DNA from 4 places in the Streptomyces sp. WY228 genome. Region 1 is predicted to be linked to each of the others. Evidence: riboswitches for the same ligand, from Rfam matches in the RefSeq annotation. Region 1 holds a riboswitch; each other region holds the start of a gene.

The links. A riboswitch is a leader RNA that binds a small molecule or an ion and turns the genes downstream of it on or off. The one in region 1 is predicted to bind cyclic di-AMP.
Region 2: linked by a shared signal. The riboswitch ahead of KV381_RS32340 (LysM peptidoglycan-binding domain-containing M23 family metallopeptidase) and the one ahead of KV381_RS34635 (transglycosylase SLT domain-containing protein) in region 1 are both predicted to bind cyclic di-AMP.
Region 3: linked by a shared signal. The riboswitch ahead of KV381_RS13675 (transglycosylase family protein) and the one ahead of KV381_RS34635 (transglycosylase SLT domain-containing protein) in region 1 are both predicted to bind cyclic di-AMP.
Region 4: linked by a shared signal. The riboswitch ahead of KV381_RS23230 (C40 family peptidase) and the one ahead of KV381_RS34635 (transglycosylase SLT domain-containing protein) in region 1 are both predicted to bind cyclic di-AMP.

Annotation. Positions count from the first base shown of each region.
Region 1 is NZ_CP079114.1:7,941,366-7,945,571, forward strand. It holds gene KV381_RS34630 (FAD-dependent oxidoreductase) at 1-911, opposite strand, end outside; cyclic di-AMP (ydaO/yuaA leader) riboswitch at 1,363-1,552, shown strand; gene KV381_RS34635 (transglycosylase SLT domain-containing protein) at 1,558-2,391, shown strand; gene KV381_RS34640 (GMC oxidoreductase) at 2,573-4,206, shown strand, end outside.
Region 2 is NZ_CP079114.1:7,380,360-7,384,565, reverse strand. It holds gene KV381_RS32345 (SGNH/GDSL hydrolase family protein) at 1-680, opposite strand, end outside; gene KV381_RS32340 (LysM peptidoglycan-binding domain-containing M23 family metallopeptidase) at 842-1,798, opposite strand; cyclic di-AMP (ydaO/yuaA leader) riboswitch at 1,804-1,962, opposite strand; gene KV381_RS32335 (tyrosine-protein phosphatase) at 2,406-3,218, shown strand; gene KV381_RS32330 (DUF6126 family protein) at 3,238-3,411, opposite strand; gene KV381_RS32325 (helix-turn-helix domain-containing protein) at 3,476-4,084, opposite strand; gene KV381_RS32320 (aspartate aminotransferase family protein) at 4,151-4,206, opposite strand, start outside.
Region 3 is NZ_CP079114.1:3,168,155-3,172,360, forward strand. It holds gene eno (phosphopyruvate hydratase) at 1-981, opposite strand, end outside; gene KV381_RS13675 (transglycosylase family protein) at 1,314-2,018, opposite strand; cyclic di-AMP (ydaO/yuaA leader) riboswitch at 2,024-2,200, opposite strand; gene KV381_RS13680 (transglycosylase family protein) at 2,493-3,530, opposite strand; gene KV381_RS13685 (cytochrome P450) at 3,707-4,206, opposite strand, start outside.
Region 4 is NZ_CP079114.1:5,272,304-5,276,509, forward strand. It holds gene KV381_RS23220 (C40 family peptidase) at 1-581, opposite strand, end outside; gene KV381_RS23225 (hypothetical protein) at 807-1,160, shown strand; gene KV381_RS23230 (C40 family peptidase) at 1,205-2,395, opposite strand; cyclic di-AMP (ydaO/yuaA leader) riboswitch at 2,394-2,560, opposite strand; gene pcrA (DNA helicase PcrA) at 2,852-4,206, shown strand, end outside.

The DNA of each region.
Region 1 (4,206 bases):
GTGCCCCGGACATTGCCGGTGCCGTCCAGCTCGGTGCGCTCGGTGCGCAGCGCGGTGACCTTGCCGTCCTCGCCGAGGATCTCGACCGGGGACTCGAAGAAGTGCAGGAACAGCTTGTGCGGGCGGTCGCCGACGTCGCGGATCGCCCAGTTCTCCAGGGTCTGCGCGACCATGTTGGCCTGCTTGTTCTCCCGGCGGGTGGCGATGGAGCCCTCGTCGTACTCGATGTCCTCGGGGTTGACGATGACCTCGATGTTGGGGGAATGGTCCAGCTCCCGCAGCTCCATCGGGCTGAACTTGGCCTGCGCCGGGCCACGCCGCCCGAACACATGCACCTCCAGCGCCTTGTTCTCCTTGAGGCCCTGGTACACGTTGTCCGGGATCTCGGTGGGCAGCAGCTCGTCCGCCGTCTTGGCCAGGACACGGGCCACGTCCAGGGCCACGTTCCCGACGCCGAGCACGGCGACCTTCTCCGCGGTGAGCGGCCAGGTGCGCGGGACCTCGGGGTGCCCGTCGTACCAGGAGACGAACTCGGCGGCGCCGTAGGAGCCGTCCAGCTGGATGCCGGGGATGTCGAGCGCCCGGTCGGCCTCGGCGCCGGTGGAGAAGATCACCGCGTCGTAGAAGGACCGCAGGTCGTCCAGGCCGATGTCGTGCGGGTAGCTGACGTTGCCGAAGAGCCGGATCTGGGGCTTGTCCAGCACCTGGTGCAGGGCCTTGACGATGCCCTTGATGCGCGGGTGGTCGGGTGCCACGCCGTAACGGATCAGGCCGAAGGGCGCGGGCATGCGCTCGAAGAGGTCGATCGAGACCCCCGGGTCCTGGCAGACCTCGGATTTGAGCAGCGCGTCCGCAGCGTAGATACCGGCGGGGCCGGCTCCGACAATGGCGACGCGGACGGGGCGTGTCATGGCGTGGTGATCCTTCGGGGCGGGCGAACGCGGGCAGGTACAGCGTACGTCGGAGGTAAGGGTGGGCTTACTAGTCTCCGCCCCACACCGTAAGCGATCGTCCCGCGGGCCCTTCGACCGCCCCCACCCAGAGTGTCCGATTAGCCCGTTTCGTTATGCCTATATGGTCGATTTGCTTCTTTTACTCTGTATATCCGTAAAGGTGTTTCCGAGCTGTTTGATGCATTTGCCTGGGCGTGTTTTCGCCATCGCCGTGAGCGAGTGGTGAGCGTCACGTCCGAGGGGGTGGACGCAGAAGCGGAGGCATCGGTTCCCTTCTGTGCGAAGAAAGTTGACGCCGTGACGGTGCGGCCCGATCCGGGAATTCCAGCATTCGATCATGCGGGGAAAAGGGAATCCGGAATGCGGGGCTTGTTCTGTCCCGCGTTTCTCGCCTACGGTCACCGTCAATCCGGATGGAACGCCGAATCCTGCCGCCGTCCGGGAATCCGAAACCCACTCACGTACGGCAGGAGCGGGGGACCCAGGTAAGTCGCCGAACCGTAACCGGAACGGCTTGGGGTGAAGTCGCACGACCGTGCGGCCAGGCATCTCCCGTCTGAACCCGACAGCTCACCTCGCAGGCGCCGGAGAGAGGAAATCCCCCATGCCCGCAAAGGGTAAGCACCGCCGTACCCAGTCCACCTCGCTGCGTCGTGGCCTCGCCGCCGTGACCACCGGCGGAGCCGTTCTCGCGCTCCCCGTGATCGGCGCCACCAGCGCCTTCGCGGCCCCCGCTCCCACCGCCGCGCCGCAGGCCGTGGCCCCCGCCGCAGTGGCCCCCCAGGCGAATTCCGCCGTACAGGCCGCGCCCGCCCAGCATTCCGTGGTGGCCGGCGAAACTCTTTCCAGGATCGCCCGCGAGCATTCCGTGAGCGGCGGATGGAAGAAGCTGTACGAAGGCAACCGGAAGATCGTCGGAGGGAATCCCGATCTTATTCACCCGGGTATCAAGCTGACGCTCGGAAACAAGGCCGCCGCCCCGTCGGACGCCAAGTCCGCCAAGGCTTCCGACGCCACCGCACGTGGTGCGTCGGCGGACCGCGCCGACCGTTCGGAGCGTACGGGCACCGCCCCGGTGGCGAAGGCCGCTCCGGCCGCCGCGAAGGCCGTCACCTACACCAACGACCTCGACGGCTGGATCAAGGAATCGCTCGCGGTCATGGCCCAGCACGGCATCCCCGGCACCTACGAGGGCATTCACCGCAACATCATGCGCGAGTCCTCGGGCAACCCGGCCGCGATCAACAACTGGGACTCCAACGCGGTCAAGGGCACCCCGTCCAAGGGCCTGCTCCAGGTCATCGACCCGACCTTCCAGGCCTACCACGTGCCCGGCACCTCGACCGACAGCTACGACCCGGTCGCCAACATCACGGCCGCGTGCAACTACGCCGCGGACCGCTACGGCTCGATCGACAACGTCTTCGGCGCCTACTGATCCTTCGCGCCCGGCCCGAAGAGGCCCCGGACCACACGGTCCGGGGCCTCTTCGGCATGCCGGTCCGTCCCGCCGGATCTCCTGCCGGGCGGCACCGGGAAGTTACCCCCAAGTTTCTAGTGACTTACCACGCGATCGACAGTAGAACCTGTTGCACTCTGTCGAGAGTGAGGGATGTCACATGAGTGACACTACCGTGCAGGACAGCGGGGCGACGGGTGTCTCGCGTCGAAGATTCATCACTGGAACAGGTTCTCTTCTGGGAGTCGCGGCGCTGGCCGGGACCGCCGCCCCGGTGTGGGCGAGCGCCCGGGCGGCAGCAGCGCCGATCGGCTCCGGGGCCCATGTGCCGGTCCTGGTCGTCGGCACCGGATACGGCGGCTCCGTCGCCGCCCTCCGGCTCGCCCAGGCCGGTACGGACGTCCACATGGTCGAGATGGGCATGGCGTGGGACACCCCGGGCGCGGACGGCAAGATCTTCGCCAATACCACCAAGCCGGACGACCGCTCCTACTGGCTGCGGACCCGGACCAAGCAGCCGCTGAGCAACTTCCTCGGCTTTCCCCTCGACAAGGACGTCAACCGCTACACCGGCATCCTGGACGCCGAGGAGTTCGGCGGCATCACGGTCTACCAGGGCCGCGGCGTCGGGGGCGGATCCCTGGTCAACGGCGGCATGGCCGTCACCCCGCGCCGGGAGAACTTCGGCGCGATCCTCCCGACGGTGAACGCCGAGGAGATGTACCGCACCTACTACCCGCGCGCCAACAGCGGGCTGGGCGTCACCACCATCGATCCCGCCTGGTTCGACACCGTCGACTGCTACCAGTACGCCCGGGTCGGCCGAAAACACGCGCAGCGCTCCGGCTTCCCGTTCCTCTTCGTGCCCGCCGTGTACGACTGGGACTACATGAAGCAGGAGGCGGCCGGAACCGTACCCAGGTCGGCGCTGGACGCGGAGATCCTCTACGGCAACAACCACGGCAAGAAGTCGCTCCAGAAGACCTACATCGACCGGATCAGGGCCACCGGCCGGGTCACCATCTCCCCGCTCCACAAGGTCACCACCGTCACCCCGGCCCCCGGCGGCGGCTACACCGTACTCATCGACCAGCTGGACACCGGCGGCCGGACCACCGTCACCAAGACCGTCACGGCGGACAAGGTGTTCTTCGCCGCGGGCAGCGTCGGCACCAGCAAGCTGCTCGTCGGCCTCAAGGCCACCGGAGCCCTGCCCCTCCTCAACAACGAGATCGGCAAGGGCTGGGGCGACAACGGCAACGTCATGTGCGGGCGGGCCAACCACCTCTGGGATCCGACGGGGAAGGTGCAGTCGTCCATCCCGACCGGCGGCATCGACAACTGGGACGCCGGCGGAGCGTTCGCCGAAGTCGCTCCGCTGCCCACCGGCATCGAGACCTGGGCCTCCTTCTACCTCTCGATCACCAAGAACCCCAACCGGGCGCAGTTCACCTGGAACGCGGCGGCAGGCAAGGCCGAACTGAACTGGCAGACGGCGTGGAAGCAGCCGTCCATCGACGCCGCGAAGACCATCTTCGACAAGATCAACCAGAAGGAGGGGACGATCTACCGCACGGACCTCTTCGGCGTCTACAAGATCTGGGGCGACCACCTCACCTACCACCCGCTGGGCGGTGCGGTTCTGGACAAGGCCACCGACAACTACGGCCGGCTGCACGGCTACCCCGGCCTGTACGTCATCGACGGCGCGCTGATCCCCGGCAACACCAGCGTGAACCCGTTCGTCACCATCACCGCGCTCGCCGAACGCAACATCGAACGGATCATCGCGAC
Region 2 (4,206 bases), 560 kb from region 1:
GGCGGCCATGGCTGGTCGGGGTCGGCGGGCACGGCGTGGCCGAGGACCTGGGCGGCGCGCAGGGCGACGCGGGTGTGGCCCTCGGGCGAGAGGTGCAGCCGGTCGGCGTCCCACGCGCGCCGGTCCTGGACCGAGCGCAGCGACCACAGGTCCAGCACGGGGCACTGGTAGCGGTCGGCGATGGCCCGCAGATGGACGTTGTACGTGGCGATCTTGCCGCGCATGTGGCGCAGCACCGGAACGCCCCGGGTGTCGAAGCCGGTGGTGACCATGACCGTGCCGACGGCGTTGCTCAGGTCGGCGACCGCACGCTCGAAGCGCTCGGCGAGGTCGTCGGGGTCGGTGCCGGGCCGGATGATGTCGTTGCCGCCCGCACAGAAGCTGACCAGGTCGGGGGCCAGTTCCTTGGCACGGGGGATCTGCTCCTCGACGATCTGGTCGAGGAGACGTCCTCGTACGGCGAGATTGGCGTAGCGGAAGTCCCCGTGCGGGGAGTCCTCGGGGCCGGCCTCCGTGTCGGGGGCCGGGAGCCGGTCGGCGAGGAGCACCGCGAAGCGGTCCGCCCAGCCGACATAGGTCCCGTCGGGGCCGGGGTCGCCGACGCCCTCGGTGAAACTGTCGCCAATCGCCGCGTACGACCCGATGATGTGCTGCTGGTTGTTTCTCGAATCGTCTGCCACAAGGACTTATCCTGCATCGTCCGATGTGACCTACGCGACCGTAATACGGGGTTGACGGGTGGTGAGATAGACCACCCGGTCAGGTTTTGGTAAAGCCGGAATAAAGGGAGGGGCGGTGCGCCGCCGCGCACCGCCCCTCGGACACTTCCGGTCCTGCTCGGTCAGACGGAGACGCCGTGCTGACGCAGGTACGCGATCGGGTCGACGTCCGAGCCGTAGCTCGGGCCGGTGCGGACCTCGAAGTGCAGGTGCGGGCCGGTGGAGTTGCCGGTGGAGCCGGAGAGGCCGATCTGCTGGCCGCCGGTGACGGTCTGGCCGACGGAGACGTTCAGCGAGGACTGGTGGGCGTACTGCGAGTACATGCCGTCCTCGTGCTGGATGACGACCTCGTTGCCGTACGAGCCGCTGTTGCCGGCCGAGACCACGGTGCCCGGTCCGATGGCGAGGACGGGGGTGCCGGAGGCGGCCTGGAAGTCCGAGCCGGTGTGGTAGCCGCTGGACCAGCTGGCGCCGGAAGCGCGGTACTGGGTGGTGACGTTGGCGTTGGCCAGCGGGGCGGACCAGCCGGAGCCGGTGGCCTCGGAGGAGCCGGTCTGCGCGGAGGCGCCGGAGCCCTCGGAGTCGTCGGCGGAGATGGTGTCGCCCTTCGGGGCTTCCTTCGGCGCGGCCTTCGGGGCCGGAGCGGCCTTCTTCGGGGCGGCCTCGGGAGCGGCGGACTTCTCGGCCGGGGCGGAGCCCTTGGCGCCGAGGGTCAGCTTCATGCCCGGGTGGATCAGGCCGGGGTTCTCGCCGACGGTGGAGCGGTTGTCCTGGTACAGCTTCTGCCACCCGCCCTTGAGCTGGTGCTCGGCCGCGATCTTCGACAGGTAGTCGCCGGAGACGACGGAGTACGCCTTCGGGGCGGCCTTCGACGCGGCGGGAGCGGCCGACGGGGCGGTGTGCGCGGCGGCGACCGAGGCGGCGGCGGGCTTCGCGGCGGGAGCGGCCCGGTCGGCGGCGCTCGCGATGCCGGCGCCGATGAGCGGGAGGGCGAGTGCGGCGCCACCGGTGCCCGCGGCGAGGACGCCGCGGGAGATCGGGCCGGACTTCGGACGACGGTGCTTACCCTTTGCGGGCATGGGGGATTTCCTCTCCGGCGCCTGCGAGGTGAGCTGTCGGGTTCGGGCTGGAGATGCCCGGTCGCGTTGCGGCGACTTCACCCCGAGCCGGTCCGGATCGCTCCGGACCGGCGGCTTACCTGGTTCCCCCGCTCCTGCCACACGTGAGTGGGTGGGTGCGAATTCCGGGCGGCGGCAGGATTAGGCGGTCCGTCCGGATTGCGGCGACCGTAAACCGGTCAGGACGAGCGGAACAAGCCATCGGTTGCGCGCCGGAATCATCGATTCGATATCGCATCGGATTTCCCGTCACACTCCGTGGATTACGGATCTTGGATTTCCTTACGGGCAAGGGAAATACCCCGGGGCGCGCTCACCACGGTCCGTCACGGATATGATCCCGCTCACCTCTGAAATCCCATCTCCCCCATTAGCGGGGCATGTTCTGCGAAATACACCAATACGGACATGCCGTCGGCGGTGCTCCTGACGCCGGGTCAGTCCGGCCTCGTCGGCACCCCGCATCGAGGTGTCGACCGTGATGATTTTCTGTCGAATCGATGTCGTATCGTCACGGGAGCGCCCTCGCCGGCGAGCCGCGCCGACGCCAGAGATCCCAGGAGCCCCCGTGACGCAGCAGGTGCCGCAGGTCCCGCCGACAGAGACCGTGCTGACCGGAGTCCGCAACTTCCGCGACGTGGGCGGGCTCCCCACCACGGACGGGCGGCGCACCGCCTTCGGCCGGCTCTACCGCAGCGGCCACCTGGCGCACGCCACCGCCGAGGACGCGGCCTTCCTCGGCGGGCTCGGACTGCACACGGTCTTCGACTTCCGGCACTCCGCCGACCACCGCCTCGACGGTTACGACATCGAGCTGCCCGGTGTCCGCAATGTCAGCATTCCGCTCTCCGACCCGGCCGACGGCGCGGAGTTCTGGCGGCTGGTGAGCGACGGGAACATCGAGCAGCTGCGCTCGGTCCTCGCGGACGGCAAGGGCGTCGACCGCATGATCCGGATGTACCGCGCGACGATCGAGGACCGCACCGTCGAGCACAGCCGGGTGCTGCACGCGCTGGCCGAGGACAGCGTCCCGGCCCTGATGCACTGCGCGGCGGGCAAGGACCGGGCCGGTCTCTCGATCGCGGTCGCCCTGCTGGCGGTCGGCGTGGAGGTGGAGGCGATCGAGGAGGACTACCTCAAGTCCAACGACCTCCACCGCCGCTACAACGTGAAGCGCTCCGACGCGTCCGAGGCCGGTATGTCGCCCGAGGTGCTGGAGCTGCTGGACCCGCTCTTCGGGGCGCGGCCGGCCTACCTCGCGGCGGCCTTCGCGACCATCGAGGAGAACTGGGGCACGACCGACCGCTACCTCACCGAGGGGCTGAAGATCTCCTCCGGTACCCGGGAGCGGCTGCGCGAGCGCCTGCTCGACCAGGACTGACCCGCCCGGCGGCGGGCCGTCACTTGCTCCCGGCCACCACGAAGAGCAGGTAGAGGAAGCCCGCGATGACGTGGCCCGCCACCAGGTAGGCGAAGAGCCGGATGACGACGCCGCGCGGCATCCGCTTCTCCTGCGGGTCCTCGTTCACGCGACGTCCGGGGCCCAGCGGGTCGTAGTGTTCGGAATCGGACATGACGGTCCTCTCTGTCGGCCTCGCGGCCGGTGGAGCGAAGGATGGAGCCGGCGGGGACGGCCGGTCAGCGCGCGTGGAGGGCGTTGCCGAGACAGAGCTCGGCGGCGGGACTCTGCAGCAGGGTGTGGACGAAGAGCAGCTCCGCGCCGCCGCGGTCGACGGCCGCAATCCGGTGCGGGGTGAGCGAGTCGAAGTGGGCGCTGTCGCCGGGTTCGAGGTCGTGCACGGTGTCGCCGAGCCCGACCCGCAGCCGCCCTTCCATGACGTACAGCCACTCCTCGCCGGGATGGACCCGGACCAGGTCGCCCTGGGCCCCGTACGGAACACGTACCCGCAGGGCCTGCATCGCGCGGCCGGAGCCGCCCGCCTGCCGGTACATCCAGCCGTCCGCCTCCGCCCCCTCGAAGCCGCCGCCGCGGACGATCGCGTCCCGTTCGGGCGGCTGCTCGCCGAGGAGCTCGGAGACCGTCGTACCGTAGATACGGGCCAGCCCCAGCAGCATCGGCAGCGAGGGCTGCCGGCGGCCGGTCTCCAGCCGGGAGAGATGGGCCGGGGAGAGCCCGGCCCGCCGGGCGGCGGTCTCCAGGGTGAGACCACGGCTTCGGCGCAGGTCACGCAGTCGGGGTGCGACGCCGGGGAGCTCGTCCGGCACCCCTTCGTCCGGAGGGTTCATGGATCCATTGGGCCAGTATCTTTCCTCCGAGGCAAATAACTTGCCCCGGAGGCAAAGGGGCGCCCGTCAGCGGTTGGCCACGGCCTGCTTGACGAGAGTGCGGCCGAAGTCCCACATCAGTC
Region 3 (4,206 bases), 4.8 Mb from region 1:
GCCCTCCTCGATGCCGCGGGCCAGGCGCTCGGGGTTGGTGACGAAGAGGTCGTCGCCGACGATCTGGACCTTGGAGCCGATGCGGTCGGTGATGACCTTCCAGCCGGCCCAGTCGTCCTCGTACAGCGGGTCCTCAATGGAGACCAGCGGGTACGCGGAGACGAGCTCCTCGTAGTACTCGGTCATCTCGGCGGCCGAGCGGGACTTGCCCTCGAACTCGTAGACGCCGTCCTTGTAGAACTCGGACGCGGCGACGTCGAGCGCGAGCGCCACGTCACGGCCCGGGACGTAGCCGGCCTCCTTGATGGCCTCGACGATGAGGTCCAGGGCGGCGCGGTTGGACTCCAGGTTCGGGGCGAAGCCGCCCTCGTCGCCGAGTCCGGTGGACAGGCCCTTGGTCTTGAGGACCTTCTTCAGCGTGTGGTAGATCTCCGCGCCCCAGCGCAGGGCCTCGGAGAAGGACTCGGCGCCGATCGGCGCGATCATGAACTCCTGGATGTCCACGTTGGAGTCGGCGTGCGAGCCGCCGTTCAGGATGTTCATCATCGGAACGGGCAGCAGGTGCGCGTTCGGGCCGCCGAGGTAGCGGAAGAGCGGCAGGTCGGACGCCTCGGATGCGGCGTGCGCGACGGCCAGCGAGACGCCGAGGATGGCATTCGCGCCGAGCGAGGCCTTGTTCTCGGTGGCGTCCAGGTCGAACATGGCCTGGTCGATGAGGCGCTGCTCGGTGGCGTCGTACCCGACGAGCTCCGGGCCGATCTGCTCGATGACGGCGAGGACGGCCTTCTCGACGCCCTTGCCCTGGTAGCGGTTGGGGTCACCGTCGCGAAGCTCTACAGCCTCGAACGCGCCGGTGGAGGCGCCGGACGGAACAGCAGCACGGCCCGTGCTGCCGTCGTCGAGGCCAACCTCGACCTCGACCGTGGGGTTGCCCCGGGAGTCGAGGATTTCCCTGGCTACGACGACGTCGATGGACGGCACGAGGCATCTCCTTCTGGGATCTGACACTGGTTGTGCAGGGTCACTGTGGCCTTGCGACCCGAGCCTATCCGGCCCGGCCGCGTCGACCGGCCGACCGCCCGTCTCCTGGGACGAAAAAGGACCCAAGGACCGGCGTAACGGGACAAAACTCTAGATATCTACTGAGCGGTAACACGTGTTGCCGACAAGAGGTGAACGCAACCGCACCCCTCCCGGGCCTCCACCCACGAAGAACCCGGCCCGGCGCGCTGGGGGATGAGCGCGTCGGGCCGGGAAGCCGTGCGAGGAGAAGTGCCGCCGGACGCTTCTCCTCCGGGGAGGAGATGCGGCGTCTACTTCAGGTGGAGCTGCTGACCCGGGAAAATCAGGTCGGCGTCCTCGACGATGTCGTCGTTGAGCTTGAAGAGCTTGCTCCAGCCGCCCTTGACGCCCTCCTTCTCGGCGATCTTGCTCAGGGTGTCGCCGGCCTTGACCTTGTACTCGCCGTCACCCTTCTTGACCTTCTCGCCGGTCGGGGTGGTGACGGTCTTCTTGCTCTCGGCCTTGGGGGCCTCGCGCTGCTCGGAGCGCGTGGTGGGCTGCTCGGCCTGGCGCTGGGGCTGCGCCTGCTCGGGCTTGCTCTCGGACTGGCCGGAGCCGGTGTTCACACCCGGGTCCACACCGTCGTTGGTGAGGCCGCCGGCGCCGGCGCAGGCCCAGGCGCCCGGGCCCTGAAGGTCGAGGAGCTTCTCGGCGGTGGCGATCTGCTGGTCCTTGGAGGCCAGGTCGGCACGCGCGGCGTACTGCGTACCACCGGCGGCGGCCCAGCTGGACTGCGAGAACTGCAGTCCGCCGTAGTAGCCGTTGCCGGTGTTGATGGACCAGTTGCCGCCGGACTCGCACTGGGCGACGGCGTCCCAGGTCTCGACGGAGGCGGCGGACGCGTTGGTCGCGCCCATCAGCGGGACGGCGACGGCGGCACCGGTGACACCCGCGAGGGTAGCGATACGGGTGGCCTTGGACGGGCGGCGGTGCTTGCCCTTGCTGTTCAGCAGCATGGAACGAATCTCCTCACCGACGCCTACGAGGTGAGCTGTCGGGTTCGGGCTGATGAGTTGCCCGGTCGCACGGTGCTGCGTGCGACTTCACCCCAAGCCGGTCCCGTACACCCCCCGGAGGGGCTGTGCGGACCCGGCGGCCTACCTGGGTCCCCCGCTCCTGCCTACGGCGCTTTACGCGTCTGTTCCCTTCGACCGACGGCAGGATTCGGCGTGACGGTCGACGGGGCCCGCGGTGCGAGCGGCTCCGACCGTAAACACAGGCAACCCCGACATTCAAAGATGGACATAGGGGGCAATCAACTCGAACTCACCGCGACTGATGGGGCATTTCCGCAGGTCGGGGGCGATACGCGCGGACCGGCCGGGCGAGACGCGCCAGTTGAAGCAAAGAGACCCATGTCTCACTTCCGCAAAAGTGGACATAGGTCTCTGAACTGCCTGATTTTCCCGGGCGTTTTCGCCCGAATTGAATCAGTTGGCGGCGGGCGCCTCGGCACCTTCCGGCGCACCCTGGTCCGCGCCCTGTTCCCCGCTCTGCTCCGCGTCCTGACCCAGACCCAGGTCCAGGCTCTGGCCGGGCAGGATCAGGTCCGGGTCGGAGCCCAGGAGGTCCTTGTTGGTCTCGTACAGACCGGTCCAGCCGCCGGGCAGCTCCTGGGCGTCGGCGATGGCCCACAGGTTGTCGCCGGGCTGCACCGTGTACGCACCGGCGCCCGCCGCGCCGCCGTCGCGCGCGTCGCCGTCACCGCGCGAGGCGTGCCGGCCGGACCCACGAGGGCCGTCGTCCTGACCGCCGTCGGCCTCCTCGGGCGCGGGGGCGCCGCGGTGCTTGCCGCCCTTGCCGTCCGTGCCGGTCTCGCCGGTCGAGGCGTCGGGGGCGCCGGAGGGGTCGGTGGCGTCGGGGGCCTCGGAGGACGGCGGGGTGGTGGGCGTCACCGAGGAGTCGGGGGTCTCGCTCCCCTCCCCCGTACCGTCGCTCTCCTTCTCGTCCTTCTTCTCACCCTTACCGGACTTGTCGGCCTCGCCGGACTTGCCGGATTCATCCGCTTCGTCGGGTGCGTCCGCTTCGTCGGTCGGGGTGCTCGTCGGGTCGGGAGCCGGCGAGGTGCCCGGGTCGACGCCCGGCAGGCTGCCGTCCACCGCGAGGCCGGAGATCACCGCACAGCTGGGCCACGCCTTGGGCCCCTGGTCGTCCAGGACCTTCTCGGCGACGGAGATCTGCTGCGACCGGCTGGCAAGGTCGGCGCGGGGCGCGAACGCCGTGCCGCCGTACGCCGACCAGGTCTCCTGCGAGAACTGGAGTCCGCCGTAGTAGCCGTTGCCGAGGTCGGCGCTCCACATGCCGCCGCTCTCGCACTCCGCGACCCGGTCCCAGGTGGAGGCCTCGGCCGCGTGCGCGCCGCTCGCGCCGAGCAGCGGGATGGCGATGGCCGATCCCGTCACACCTGCGGCGACGACGATGGCGGGTGCCTGGCGAGGGCGGCGGTGTCTGCCGTTCGCGGAGCCCATGGGTATGCCTTCCGTGCGACTGACAAGCGAGTGACCTGAGCGCCGCGCAGCGGGATTTCGTGCCTGCGTCGGCGCACAAGTGACGCATGGGCAACGTGCGACCGACGCGTCGAACCGTGAACCTAGCGGGACTCGAACGTGTGTCACAAGTCGATGCAGCGCAGATCACGTGAAAGTCACAGAGTTGACAGCGTGTCACTTTTTTCGGAGCGGCTGCCCGGCTCGAACTCGACCGGAAGCGTACGCAGTCCACGCATGATGAGCCCGCCGCGCCAGCGCAAATCGTCAGGTTCTCCCGCAAGTCGCAGGTCAGGGAGGCGTCTCAACAGCGTGGCCAGCGCGGTCTGCCCCTCCAGCCTGGCCAGCGGCGCCCCCAGGCAGTAATGGATGCCGTGCCCGTATCCGAGGTGCTGATTGTCACTCCGCGCAAGGTCCAGTGTGTCCGGATCCGCGAACCGCTCCGGGTCGCGGTCGGCCGCCGCCAGCACCACCAGGACGGGATCCCCGGCGGCGATCTCCTCGCCGCCCAGGGTCAGCGCCTCGGTGGCGTACCGCCAGGTCGCCATCTCGACCGGCCCGTCGAACCGGAGCAGTTCCTCCAGCCCGGTCGCCAGCAGCGCGCTCTCCCCGGCGTCCAGCGAGGCTTCCAGCCCGGCCCGCTGCTCGGGATGGCGCA
Region 4 (4,206 bases), 2.7 Mb from region 1:
CGGATCACGGTGCGGTGTTCGCGCAGCTCGGCGCGGCGGGCGGCGAGGCGCTCGGTCTCCTGGTCGGCGGTGGCCCTGACGCGGGTGATCTGGGAGACCTGCCGCTTGATGTTGCGCAGCAGACCGCTCTGCCGGTCGCCCGCCCGGTCGAGGTAGGAGGCGCGCTGCAGATAGGCGTCCGGGTCGGAGGAGAGCGCCAGTTGCAGGGCCGGGTCCAGGGTGCCGCCGCGGTACTGCGCGGTGGCCAGCGAACCCAGGGCGTTGCGGGTGGTGTTGAGACGGTCGGTGCGGCGGGCGGCCTCGTCGGTCAGGGCCTCGACCTTGCGAGTGGCGGCGGCCGCCTTCTCCTTCGCCCCGTTGTACTTCTCGGTGGCGACCTCGGCGTCGTGGTAGAGCCGGTCGACCTTCGCCCTGACCTGGTCGGCGGTGGGGGCCGGTTCGGCGGGGGCCGCGCCGGCCCCGGTGACCGAGCCCGCGGTGGCGGCTCCGGCGAGCGCCAGGGTGGCGGCGGTGCGGGCAGCAGGGCCGGTGAACGGGCGCTGCTTGGGTTTTCGGTGGGCTGACCTGCGGTGCGCTGCCACGGGGGCGGCATCCTTCCTGTCGGCTGGCCGCCGGGGGATACCGGCGGGTCCGTGAAGGACGCTAATCCGGGCGCGGAGAAAAGAGTCGCCATGACAGCTATTGCCCTGATGTGACGTTTCGCCGCTCACTCATGACCGAAGTGATCGAGGAGGGCGTGCCTCACCGACGAGGAAGGCTTGCCTCACTGAAAGGTAAAACCTTGGCCATGGCTAGGCTCCCGAGCCATGGACGTACTCATCAATGTCTTCGTCGCCCTGCACATCATCGGCATCGCCTCCCTGCTGGGCGGCTTCCTGACGCAGATGAAGGCCATGGGGTCGGGGACCGCCCGGTTCACCCCCGCGATGCTGCACGGCGCGCTGACCATGCTGGTCACCGGCATGGCGCTGGTCGGCCTCAACCAGGCCGACGACCAGACCGTGAACAACGTCAAGATCGGCATCAAGCTGGCGCTGCTGGTCGTGATCCTCGCCCTGGTCTACGTCAAGCGCGACGAGGAGAAGGTCGACAAGGGCGCGTTCATCGCGGTCGGCGCCCTCACGACCGCCAACATCTTCATCGCCACCGTCTGGACCTGAACCTGTCGGGGGGCGGCCGGTCACCGGCCGCCCCCGCCCCCGCGTCACGCCGGGCGGACGCTCCCGTAGATCGGCATGTAGTAGATCGACTCCTCGCGCACGTTCGCACCCGGCTTCGGGGCGTGGATCATCATGCCGTCGCCCTTGTAGATGCCCACGTGGCTGATGTCGTCGTAGAAGAAGACCAGGTCCCCCGGCTGCAGGTCGGACGTGGCGACCCGGGTCCCGACCTTCACCTGGTCCCAGGTGGTCCGGGGCAGGGTCACGCCCGCCTCGCGCCACGCCGCCTGCGTCAGCCCCGAGCAGTCGTAGCTGGAGGGGCCCGTCGCGCCCCAGACGTACGGCTTCCCGATCTGGGCGCGGGCGAAGGCCAGCACCTTCTCCGCCTTGGCGGCGTAACCGCTGCCCGTACCGGAGCCGGAGCCCGAACCCGTGCCCGTACCGGAGCCTGTGCCCGAACCGCCGCCCGACTCCTTCGCGGCCTCCTCGCGGGCCTTCTCCTCCGCCTCGGCCCTCTCCTTCGCCTCGGCGGCCTGCCGGGCGGCCAGCTTCGCCGCCTTCTCCTTGGCCTCGGCCTCCTTCTTGCGCTCCAGCTCCGCCAGCCGCGCCTTCTCCTCGGCGGTCAGCCGGGACAGCAGGCCGCGGGCCTCGGTGAGCTTGGTCTGCACGTCCTTCTTGCTGGAGGCGAGCGTGGCCTGCGTATCGGTGAGCGTCTCCAGGCTCTTCACCGCCTCCGCGCGCTTCTTCGCCGCCGAGGCCTGCTGCGTACGGAAGTCGGTGACGGCCTTCTGCTGCCGCTCCGTCGCCCGGTCCATCAGCCGGCTCTGGTCGAAGTACCCCTGAGGGTCGTCCGCCAGGAAGAACGTCGCCGTGGGCGCGATGCCGCCGCTGCGGTACTGGGCCGCCGCGTAGGAGCCCAGCGCGCGGCGCGCCTCGTTGATCTTCTCGGTCCGCTTCGCCACGTCCGCGAGCAGGGTGTCGACCTTCTTCTGCTGCGTGGCGGAGGCGGCCTTGGCCCGGTTGTACTCCTGGGTCGCGGTGCCCGCCTGCCGGTACAGGGCGTCGACCTTCTTCTGCACTTCCTCGATGGCGGGCTTCGGCTCCGCGGGCGCGGCCGTGGCGCTCTGCGTGGAGAGCAACGTCACCGAGGCCAGCGCGGCCGTCGTCAGACCGACGGCGGGAGTGGTGGTGCGCACCTTCGTGCGCGGCTTGCGATGCGATGCCAAGACCGGCATCTCCTTCCGTGGACCGCCTACCGGGTTAGCTGTCGGGTTCGGACGGAACGGAAGGCTGTCCTACGGTCCGGATACGAGCTCACGGACCGATTCACCCCGGTTCTGCGTGTGGGTCCCCGGTTCCGAACTGCCTGGAGGGCAGCACGAATTCGGCAGAGGTGTCCGTTAGGCGCGGTTCGCCTCAGGGAGGTACGGATCACCTGACCGAGCACGCTAGCCAACCCGTGGTACCGCTGGGAAGCACGATGAGCGATATGCCCGATACATTTTCGTGACCTTTTCGGATCCGGGGCGCCGCGTCCCCTCCGACCGGGCACTTCTTCACGGAACGTGGACGTCCGCTCTCCGTCCGTACCCGGTACGGGTGTGTCGGCGGCCGGCACCGGGGCCCGCTTCCCGGCCGCTTCCGGGCTTCGGCGGAACGTTGTCAGTGCGGCCGCCTAGACTCGGTAGGCGATGAGCAGCCTCTTTGACGACAGTTTCCTGACCGGCCTCCAGCCCGCGGAGGACGGCCCCCCGCCGCCCCCCGAGGACCACGCGCCCGAAGCGGTGCCGGAGGGACTCTTCGAGGGCGTCTACGACGCGCCCCCGCCGCCCCGGGACGGGTACTACCGGGACGGTCACCCGCGCCCGGTGATCGACTCCGCCGCGCTGCTCGACGGGCTGAACACCGAGCAGCGCGCCGCCGTCGTGCACGCCGGATCCCCGCTGCTCATCGTCGCCGGGGCCGGCTCCGGCAAGACCCGGGTGCTGACCCATCGCATCGCCCATCTGCTGGCCGAGCGCGGCACGCACCCCGGGCAGATCCTCGCGATCACCTTCACCAACAAGGCCGCGGGCGAGATGAAGGAGCGCGTCGAGCAGCTCGTCGGGCCGCGTGCCAACGCGATGTGGGTCATGACCTTCCACAGCGCGTGCGTCCGCATCCTGCGCCGCGAGTCGAAGAAGCTCGGCTTCACCTCGTCGTTCTCGATCTACGACGCCGCCGACTCCAAGCGGCTGATGGCCCTGGTCTGCCGCGACCTCGACCTGGACCCCAAGCGCTATCCGCCGAAGTCCTTCACCGCCAAGGTCTCCAACCTCAAGAACGAGCTCATCGACGAGGAGACCTTCGCCGGACAGGCCGCCGACGGGTTCGAGAAGACCCTCGCCCAGGCCTACGCGCTCTACCAGGCCCGGCTGCGCGAGGCCAACGCCCTGGACTTCGACGACATCATCATGACGACGGTCCACCTCCTCCAGGCCTTCCCGGACGTCGCCGAGCACTACCGCCGCCGCTTCCGCCACGTCCTGGTCGACGAGTACCAGGACACCAACCACGCCCAGTACACGCTGGTCCGTGAGCTGGTCGGCCCGGCCGGCGAGAACGACGCCCCCGCCGAGCTGTGCGTGGTCGGTGACGCGGACCAGTCGATCTACGCCTTCCGGGGCGCGACCATCCGCAACATCCTCCAGTTCGAGGAGGACTACCCCAGCGCCACGACGATCCTGCTGGAGCAGAACTACCGCTCCACGCAGACGATCCTCTCCGCCGCCAACGCCGTCATCGAGCGCAACGAGAGCCGCCGCCCCAAGAACCTCTGGACCAACGCCGGCTCCGGCGCCCGCATCACCGGCTACGTCGCCGACACCGAGCACGACGAGGCGCAGTTCGTCGCCGACGAGATCGACCGGCTCACCGACGCGGGCGACGCCAAGGCGGGCGACGTCGCCGTCTTCTACCGCACCAACGCCCAGTCCCGGGTCTTCGAAGAGATCTTCATCCGCGTCGGCCTGCCCTACAAGGTCGTCGGCGGTGTGCGCTTCTACGA